3 regions of the Pseudomonas sp. BN414 genome follow, and region 2 is predicted to be linked to each of the others. Evidence: predicted binding sites of a transcription regulator. Region 2 holds the regulator's gene; each other region holds the start of a gene.
What was found. The regulator LexA, encoded in region 2, represses DNA repair genes until DNA is damaged. The targets are predictions, from matches to a motif close to CTGTNTNNNNANACAG.
Positions count from the first base shown of each region.

Region 1: imuA (translesion DNA synthesis-associated protein ImuA) is a predicted target of LexA. The motif match lies at 1,517-1,532, and genes of this name have one in related genera.
Region 3: recN (DNA repair protein RecN) is a predicted target of LexA. The motif match lies at 1,847-1,862, and genes of this name have one in related genera.

Region 1 covers NZ_SSOL01000065.1:71,413-74,685, reverse strand. The annotation lists gene E8E95_RS13340 (M28 family metallopeptidase) at 1-1,429, shown strand, start outside; gene imuA (translesion DNA synthesis-associated protein ImuA) at 1,636-2,250, shown strand; gene E8E95_RS13330 (DNA polymerase Y family protein) at 2,254-3,273, shown strand, end outside.
Region 2 covers NZ_SSOL01000075.1:133,232-136,504, forward strand. The annotation lists gene E8E95_RS23095 (DUF6586 family protein) at 1-88, shown strand, start outside; gene E8E95_RS23100 (hypothetical protein) at 160-393, shown strand; gene sulA (SOS-induced cell division inhibitor SulA) at 475-948, opposite strand; gene lexA (transcriptional repressor LexA) at 959-1,570, opposite strand; gene E8E95_RS23115 (TetR/AcrR family transcriptional regulator) at 1,802-2,509, shown strand; gene E8E95_RS23120 (L,D-transpeptidase) at 2,554-3,078, shown strand; gene nagZ (beta-N-acetylhexosaminidase) at 3,088-3,273, shown strand, end outside.
Region 3 covers NZ_SSOL01000054.1:130,778-134,050, reverse strand. The annotation lists gene dnaK (molecular chaperone DnaK) at 1-1,062, opposite strand, end outside; gene grpE (nucleotide exchange factor GrpE) at 1,161-1,730, opposite strand; gene recN (DNA repair protein RecN) at 1,887-3,273, shown strand, end outside.

The sequences.
Region 1 (3,273 bases), on a different contig from region 2:
CCTGGAGGCGGGCAATGTGATGCACCGCCTGCAGGAGCTGCAGGACCTCGCCACCTTGAACGATGGCAACCGCGCCGCCGGCCTGCCGGGCTACCAGGCGTCGGTCGACTACGTGAAAAAGACCCTGGAGCGCGCCGGCTACCAGGTTCAGGTTCAACCCTTCCCCTTCACTGCCTTCTTCCCCAAGGGACCGGGCACCCTGCAAGCCCTGGCGCCGCAGCCGATCGACTACGTCTGGGAGGAGGACTTCAACTACCTGTCGCAGACGGACCCCGGTGACATTAGCGCCCAGGTCGTGCCGGTTGACCTGTCCCTCGGGGCCGGCAACACCTCCACCAGCGGCTGCGAGGTGGAAGATTTCGCCGGCTTCCCCAGTGGCGCCATCGCCCTGGTCCAGCGTGGCAGCTGCAGCTTCGAAGTGAAGGCGGAGAACGCCGCCGCCGCGGGTGCAGCGGGCGTGATCATCTTCAACCAGGGCAACACCGAGGACCGCAAGGGCCTGGAGAACGTCACCCTGGGCGACACGTACGAGGGTGGCATTCCGGTGCTGTTCGCCACCTATGACAACGGCGTGGCCTGGTCCCAGACCCCTGGACTGCAGCTGCACATGGTGGCGGATGTGATTCGCGAGAAGACGCAGACCTTCAACCTCGTGGCGGAGACCCGGCGTGGCGATCCGAAGAACGTGGTGATGGCCGGCGCTCACCTGGACTCGGTATTCGAAGGGCCGGGCATCAACGACAACGGCTCGGGCAGCGCGGCCTTGCTGGAAATGGCCGTACTCCTACGCAAGGCGCACCCGCAGAACAAGGTGCGCTTCGCCTGGTGGGGCGCTGAAGAATCGGGGCTGGTGGGCTCGACCTTCTACGTCAACAGCCTGAGCGATGAGGAACGGAAGAAGATCAAGGCGTACCTGAACTTCGACATGATCGGTTCGCCGAACTTCGGCAACTTCATCTATGACGGTGACGGCTCTTCCTTTGGCCTGCAGGGCCCGGCCGGTTCGGCTGCCATCGAGCGCCTGTTCGAAGCCTACTTCACGCTTCGCAGCGAGCCGTTCGAAGGTACCCAGATCGACTTCCGTTCCGACTATGCGCAGTTCTTCGAGGTGGGCATTCCCTTCGGTGGCCTGTTCACGGGCGCCGAAGACATCAAGAGCGAGGAGCAGGCACAAAGGTATGGCGGCGCTGCCGGCCAACCCTTCGACCCGTGCTACCACCAGGGCTGCGACACCACCGCCAACATCGACCTGAACGCCCTGGAGATCAATGGCGACGCCATGGCGTTCGCCACCAGCTGGCTGTCGCTGTCGACGAAGATCATCGACGACGAGATCGCTGCGGCCGCCGAACAGGCGAAAGGCGCTACCACCCTGCGTCAGCAGTCGGTGCGCCAGGCCGAGCGCTGGGGTAATCACTACGTGAAATGACGGAGAGGCGTCTGGCCTGCGGGACATTCGTGCTTTCGCAGGCCTTCTGTCTTATCTGAATTGACCGTGGGAAATCTCTGCGATTTACTGTATATAAATACAGTATTCGTAGGATTTCCCCCAATGGCCTTGATGATTGTTCCTGGCCCTTTCGGCAGCCCCGCCCCGGGGCTGCCGTTTTTCTCTTCTGGCAGTGAGCGGGACTGATGGGCGCTGTCGTTGCCCTCGATGCCCTGCTCAATGAGCGGCGGGTCTGGAAAGGCCAGCCCGGCGCATTGCCGTCCAGCAGCGAGCAACCCACTGGCCTGGCCGCCCTGGACCGGGTCTTGCCCGGCGGTGGCTGGCCCGAAGCCGCACTCAGCGAAATCCTCACCCCAGCCACGGGCCTGGGTGAACTGCGCCTGCTCTGGCCCACCCTGGCGCGGCTGACCGCCAGCGCCGAGCGCGTGGTGCTGGTGGCGCCGCCGCATATCCCTTATCCCCAGGCCTGGCAGGCGGCTGGGGTGGACCTGCGCTGGCTGGCGCTGGTGGAGGCGAACGGTCGCGATGCCCTCTGGGCGGCCGAGCAATGCCTGCGTTCCGGCAGCTGCGGCGCGGTGCTCTGCTGGCCGCAGCAGGTCGATGATCGCGCCCTGCGCCGTTTGCAGGTGGCCGCGGAAACCGGGCAGACACTGGCCTTCGCCTATCGTCCTCTGGAAGCCGCCCTGAACCCGTCGCCGGCGGCCGTGCGCATCGCCGTCGATGGATGGCCGGCGCAATTGCGGGTGCTCAAGTGCCGGGGCGGCCTGCCACCCGCGGCCCCCATCGCCCTGGCCCGATGACGCATGCGCTGGGCTTGCATATTGCTGCCGCAGTTGGCGCTGGATGGCGTACTGCGCGGCCACCCCGACCCCGAAGCGCCCCTGGCGCTGGTGACCGGCACCCCGCAGCGTCGCGTGCTGCGCGCCCTCAATCTCAAGGCCAGGGCACTGGGTTTGCGCCCTGGCCAGTCACTCACCGCCGCCCATGCCCTGACCCGCGATTTCACCCTGGTCGAGTACGACCCGGCAGAGGTCGAGCGCTGGCAACAGTTGCTCGCCGCCTGGGCCTATCGCTTCAGTTCCCAGGTCAGCCTGCGCTACCCGCGCTGCCTGCTGCTGGAGGTGGAATCCAGCTTCGCCCTGTTCGGTCCCTGGCCACGCTTCGAGGCACGGCTGCGACGGGAGCTGGCGGCGCTTGGTTTTCGCCATCGCATCGTCGCTGCGCCCAATCCGGCGGCGGCGCGGATGCTGGCCAATGCCTACGATGGCCTGGCGGTGACGAGCCAGGATGATCTGCGCGAGGCGCTTGGGCGCATGCCGGTGGATCGCGCCGGGCTGGCGCGGGAGACCTCCACCGCCTTTTCCCGCATGGGGCTGCGCAACCTGGAACAGGTGCTGGCGCTGCCACGGGATACGGTGGCCCGCCGCTTCCCGGGAGACGTGCTGCAGCACCTCGACACCCTGCTCGGCGAGCGTCCGCTGGCGCTGGAGTACTACCGGCCGCCGGATGAGTTCGACCTGCGCATCGAGCTGAACTTCGAAGTGGAGTCCCATCAGGCGCTGCTCTTCCCCCTGCGCCGTCTCACCGCTGACCTGGCCGCCTTCCTCGCCGGGCGCGACAGCGGTGTGCAGCGATTCACGCTCTCCCTGGAGCACCGTGATCTCGCCGATACCCTGGTGCCGGTGGGGTTGCTCAGTGCCGAGCGTGAGGCGGCCATGCTCTTCGAGCTGGCACGTGGACGCCTGGAGCAGTTGCAGGTGCCGGCCCCGGTGCGCGCCTTCCGCCTGCAGGCGCGGGACTTGCCGGCTTTCGTGCCGGAACGG
Region 2 (3,273 bases):
GCCACTGTCGCGCGAAGTGTTGGAATCGTGGCGGCAGAATCTGAAATCGCTGGCATTGCGCTTCCGAGAAACACTGAGCGAGTGCTGATTTGATCGACGGGCTAGGGCGTGCTGGCGGCTGGCTGCTACAATGGCCGCCTTTCGTGGAGATTTAAAATTATGCCTACGTCCTTTCTGGAAATAGTCGAACTGCCTGATGGTCGCATCATTCTGCGCCGGGCTGAGGACGAGGAGGCGTTGGTGACGCTGGACTTCTCCGCCGATGCCAAGGCTTTCCTTCAGGGGCATCACCTGGAAGTCGCCAAGGCCATGCTGAATGTGGGTGTTCAGATGGCGGGTCGACTGGCTGAAGGTGAGATGGACCATCAGGATGGTCCGCGCGTCCTGCACTGATCTCTGGAGCCAGATCTTCCACTGATCCGGTTACCGTCTTGTGTCAGATGGGCGCAGCAATCGCCAGGCGCCCGTAACTTTTTAGCCAAGAAGAATGTTCAGGCTTTGCGCGTCGCCCTGGCGTGCTGCCTGGGCCAGTTGGCGTTTGGCTCGTTGCCCCAATTGAAGCCAGCTCACAACGGTATGGCTGCGGCCCAGACGCAGGGCTTCGCAAGCCAGTTCGAGAGCGCTTTGTTCTCCCCGTGGTTGAAGAATCAGAATGCGTTCGCGGTTGAGGCCGGACTCGCGCAGCCAGTCGCGGGACAGGCCCGCGGGTGCGCCGATCAATGTCAGCCAGCGCGCGTCTTTCTCTTCGCTCAGTTCCCGCAATATCGAGGCGAGCAGGCTGCGGCAATGCCCGGCTGCACCGCGTAGCGACAGTTCGCTGAACGCTTCGGGTTCTTCCTTGCTGGGTTCTTCGACCACATCGGTCAGCAACGGCGCCACGGGATTTGCCAGGATGGCGTCGTGGAACAGGGGGAGTTGCGACCGACCAAGCGACTGCGGGAACTGCATAACGCCTCCTTTAGCGGCGGATCACGCCGACACTCAAACCTTCGATCACCAGATCCTGTTCATCCAGGTTGACTTCGATTGGGGCGAACTCCGGGTTCTCGGCAATTAGCCAGACCCTGTCGCCTTCACGCTTGAAACGTTTGACCGTGACTTCTTCGCCCAACCTGGCCACGACCACCTGACCGTTGCGGACCTCACGAGTGCTATGGACGGCGAGCAGGTCTCCGTCATAGATGCCGATGTCTTTCATCGACATGCCGCGAACACGCAGCAGGTAGTCGGCGCGGGGATGGAAGAAATCGGGATTGATGCGGCAAGATTCCTCGATGTTCTGCTGTGCGAGGATCGGCGCGCCTGCAGCGACCCGGCCAATTACCGGCAGGCCGTCTTCTTCGCTGTTGCCGGGTTCGAAGCCGGGGATGCGAATGCCTCGGGAAGCGCCCGGCGTCATCTCAATCGCACCTTTGCGTGCCAGTGCCTTGAGGTGCTCTTCAGCGGCGTTGGGTGACTTGAAGCCAAGTTCCTGGGCGATCTCGGCGCGGGTAGGCGGGAAGCCATTGTCTTCAAGGCAGCGCTTGATGAATGCGAGAATCTCGGCTTGGCGGGGCGTCAGTTTCAGCATGGAGGCGCTCTGTTTTTTTATACAGTTGCTGGGATTATATACAGTGATTCGCCCTTGGCAACGCTTCTTTTTTGGGAGAGGGCAGAAGGAGGGCGCGGAAAGAGCGAGAAAGCTTCATCGCGTGACTGCGCGGCGAGAATGACCGTTGCGTCAGATAGTGGTGAAGGCGGCTTGACAAGCTGACCGGCTGAAACGTATGTTTCAAACAAGTGTTTGTCAGGCGGAGGAGCCATGGCCCAGTCGGAAACCGTAGAACGCATTCTGGATGCTGCGGAACAGCTGTTCGCGGAGAAGGGCTTCGCCGAGACTTCGTTGCGCCTTATCACCAGCAAAGCTGGGGTCAATCTGGCAGCGGTGAACTATCACTTCGGCTCGAAGAAAGCGCTGATCCAGGCGGTCTTCTCGCGCTTTCTTGGTCCATTCTGCCAGAGTCTGGAGCGTGAACTGGATCGCCGCCAGGCCAAGGCCGAAAGCAAGGCAAGCCTCGAAGAGCTATTGGAAATGCTCGTTGAGCAGGCTCTTGCGGTAAAACCTCGCAGCGGCAACGACCTTTCTATCTTCATGCGTCTACTCGGGCTCGCATTCAGTCAGAGCCAGGGGCACTTGCGCAAGTATCTGGAAGAGGTTTATGGAAAGGTCTTCCGTCGATACATGCTGCTGGTGAACGAATCCGCACCAAGGGTGCCACCGCTGGAACTGTTCTGGCGGGTGCACTTCATGCTCGGCGCCGCAGCGTTCAGCATGTCCGGGATCAAGGCGTTGCGTGCGATGGCGGAGAACGACTTCGGCGTGAACACCTCGATCGAGCAGGTCATGCGCCTGATGGTGCCATTCCTGGCAGCCGGCATGCGTGCCGAGACTGGCGTGACCGATGAGGTACTGGCGAGCGCCATGCTGAAGCCGCGCAACAAGGCCGCGGCGTCTCCCGCCAAGGCTTAATCCCCTATGGGCGCGAGCGGGCTGATCAGCTAAGCTTGCGGCCCATGCAAAACCTCGATCTTCTGCATATCTCCATCGCTGACCAACAGCTCTACGGCTTTGCCGAGGGGCAGTTGGTGCTGCGCATGTCTGTCTCCACCGCGCTCAACGGTGCAGGTGAAACCAACGGCTCCAATTGCACGCCCCGTGGCTTGCACCAGGTTCGCGCGAAGATTGGCGCCGCCTTGCCCCAGGGGGCGGTGCTGCGTGGTCGACGCTGGACGGGTGAGGTCTGGAACGCCGAGCTGCACGAGCGCTTTCCGGGACGGGACTGGATCCTGAGCCGCATCCTCTGGCTCAGCGGACGAGAGCCCGGCCGCAATCGCCTCGGCAGCGTGGACAGCTTCCGCCGCTATATCTACCTGCACGGTACGCCCGACACCGAGCCCATGGGCGTTCCCCGTTCTCACGGGTGCATTCGTCTGCGCAATACGGATGTGCTGGAACTCTTCGATCGAGTACCCGTCCACTGTGCGGTACGCATTGACGAAGCGCCCTGCCCGGATTGGGCGGCGACGCAACTCTCTTAAGGATTTTTAATGCAAGGTTCCCTGATGCTGGATATCGGCGGCACCTGGCTGACCGCTGAGGATCGGCAGATCCTTCGTCAGCCGGAAGTTGCCGGCCTGATCATCTTTGCCCGCAACATCGAAAGCCCGCGCCAGGTGCGTGAGCTTTGTGCGTCCATTCGTGCCGTTCGTCCGGACCTGATCCTGGCTGTCGAT
Region 3 (3,273 bases), on a different contig from region 2:
GGCAACCTGCTTCTGCACCAGCGGCATGCGGGTCTGACCACCGACCAGGATCACTTCCTGGATGTCGGATACGTCGAGGCCGGCATCCTTCAGAGCAATGCGGCAAGGCTCGATGGTGCGAGCGACCAGGTCTTCGACCAGGGCTTCCAGCTTGGCGCGGGAAATCTTCACGTTCAGGTGCTTCGGACCGGTCTGGTCTGCAGTGATGTACGGCAGGTTGACGTCGGTCTGCTGAGCGGAGGACAGCTCGATCTTGGCCTTCTCGGCGGCTTCCTTCAGGCGCTGCATGGCCAGCGGATCGCCTTTCAGGTCCATACCGGATTCTTTCTTGAATTCGTCGACGAGGTAGTCGATCAGGCGCAGGTCGAAGTCTTCACCACCGAGGAAGGTGTCACCGTTGGTGGCCAGCACTTCGAACTGGTGCTCGCCGTCGACTTCGGCGATCTCGATCACCGACACGTCGAAGGTACCGCCGCCCAGGTCATAAACGATGACAGTGTGGTCGCCCTTGGCCTTGTCCATGCCATAGGCCAGCGCAGCCGCGGTCGGCTCGTTGATGATGCGCTTGACGTCCAGACCGGCGATGCGGCCGGCGTCCTTGGTGGCCTGGCGCTGGCTGTCGTTGAAGTAGGCCGGAACGGTGATCACCGCTTCGGTCACTGGCTCGCCGAGGTAGTCTTCGGCGGTTTTCTTCATCTTCTTCAGCACTTCCGCAGAGATTTGCGGCGGAGCCATCTTCTGGCCCTTCACTTCGACCCAGGCGTCACCGTTGTCGGCCTTGGCGATCTTGTAGGGAACCATCTTGATGTCTTTCTGCACGACGTCTTCTTCGAAGCGGCGACCGATCAGGCGCTTCACGGCGTACAGGGTGTTCTGCGGGTTGGTGACCGCCTGACGCTTGGCGGACTGGCCGACGAGAGTCTCACCGTCGTTGGTGTACGCGATGATGGACGGCGTGGTGCGAGCGCCTTCGGCGTTCTCGATCACCTTGACGTTGCCGTTTTCCAGGATGGCCACGCAGGAGTTGGTGGTCCCCAGGTCGATACCGATGATTTTGCCCATATTCTCTCTCCCGAACTTGGATTCTCCGCGGCCTCACTTCATGGGCCGCGGCAGCACATAAACGCTTGAACTAACAGATGGGGGCCCGAGCCCGGATTTCAAGCCTGCTCGTCAATCGACGGCGGCGTCGCACTCGGCGCCTTGCTGACCACCACCATGGCGGGGCGCAGCAGACGACCATTGAGCAGGTAACCCTTCTGGAACACCTTCAGAACGCTACCCGGCTCGACATGGGTGCTCTCTTCCATGGCCATGGCCTGGTGGTGCTCAGGGTTGAAGGGCGCGCCATGCGGGTCCACGGCTTCCAGCTGGTGACGCTTGAGCGTGTCGTGGAACAGCTTGAGCGTCAGTTCCATGCCTTCGCGCACCGGCTTGATCGTCTCGTCGGTGGCACTGGACAGTTCCAGGCCGCGCTCCAGGCTGTCGACGACCGGCAGCAGGTCGTTGGCGAATTTCTCCAAGGCAAACTTGTGTGCTTTCTCCACATCCTGCTCGGCGCGGCGGCGGATGTTCTGCAGCTCGGCGGCAACACGCAGCGACTGATCCTGGGCCGCGGCCAGCTGCTCTTCCAGCACCTGTACGCGGGCAGCGAGGTCTTCGCCGGATGCGGTTTCGGCAGCAGGATTCGCTTCGGGGGTCTGGTTATCCAGGGTCTGTTCGTCGGCCATGCCTTCCTCCTCATAAAAGACAGCTGCGGGTAAAGACCCGCTGATATGTCCGCCTATATGGGGCCGCAATTTGTCGCTTCAAGGGGGAGGGGCGATTGTCAGGCAGAAAACAAACACTGTATAAATACACAGCCATCTCAGCGCGGGAGTCGCACCATGCTGGTACACCTGTCGATCCACAACTACGCCATCGTCGAGCACCTGGATCTGGAGCTCGAGGGTGGAATGTCCGTGATCACCGGCGAAACCGGTGCCGGCAAGTCAATCATGCTCGACGCCCTCGGCCTGACGCTGGGTGACCGCGCTGACAGCGGTGTGGTGCGCCCCGGCGCCGACAAGGCCGACATTCTTGCCAGCTTCGACATCAACGACATTCCCGAAGCCCGCGCCTGGCTGGCCGAGCGCGACCTTGAGAACGATGGTCCCTGCATTCTGCGGCGCGTCATCACCGCCGAAGGCCGCTCCCGCGCCTACATCAATGGCAGCCCCTGCCCGCAGGGCGACCTCAAGACCCTCGGCGAACTGCTGATCGACATCCACAGCCAGCACGAACACCAATCCCTGCTCAAGGCGGACACCCATCGCCGTCTGCTGGATGAATTCGCAGGCGCCAGCGACCTGGCCCGCCAGGTGCAACTGGCAGCCCAGCGCTGGCGGCAGACCCGCCAGGAACTCGAGCGTCTATCCCGCGCAGGCGACGAGCAGCGGGCGCGCCACCAACTGCTCAGCTATCAATTGGACGAGCTGGAAAATCTCGCACTTGGTGAGAACGAACTGGAACAACTGGAGCAGGAGCACAAGAACCTCGCCAATGCCGAGAGCCTGTTGGCCGCCTGCCGCCAGGTCATCGAAATGTGCAGCGACAGCGATGCCGGCAATGTGCTCAGCGCCTTGACCGCCAGTCTCAACCGCCTCACGGCGTTTCATGCCCAACCGGGCGCCCTGGCGGAGTCAGTCAACCTGCTGTCCAGCGCGCAGATCCAGGTCGAAGAAGCCGTGGGCGAGCTGAACCGCTTCCTCGATCACTTCGACGCTGACCCCGAACGCCAGCAAGCCCTGGAAGAACGCCTCGACTCCATTTACACCCTTGCGCGCAAGCACCGCGTCCAACCAAGCGACCTGGCCGAACTCCAGCAGCGCTTGCTGGATGAACTGGAAGCCCTCAACGCCGACGACGAAGCAGCCGAGCGGCTGGCCGAGGAACTGGCAGCCTATGAACGTCACTATCAGGAGAAAGCCGCGGAACTGAGCCGGCTGCGCGGCGAGGCAGCCGGAAACCTGGCTGGCGCCGTGGAAATCGAGATGCAGCGCCTGGGCATGCCTGGGGGGCGCTTCAATATCCAGCTACATGCCAGCCAACTGGACGAGCCGCAGCACTACGGACTGGAGCAGGTGGAGTTTCTCGTGAGTGCCAACCCCGGACAGCCGCTAAAGGCACTGGCGAAGGTGGCCTCAGGCGGCGAGCTGTCCCGCATCAGCCTGGCGATCCAGGTGATCACCGCGCAGACATCCCGCGTACCCACACTGGTCTTCGACGAAGTGG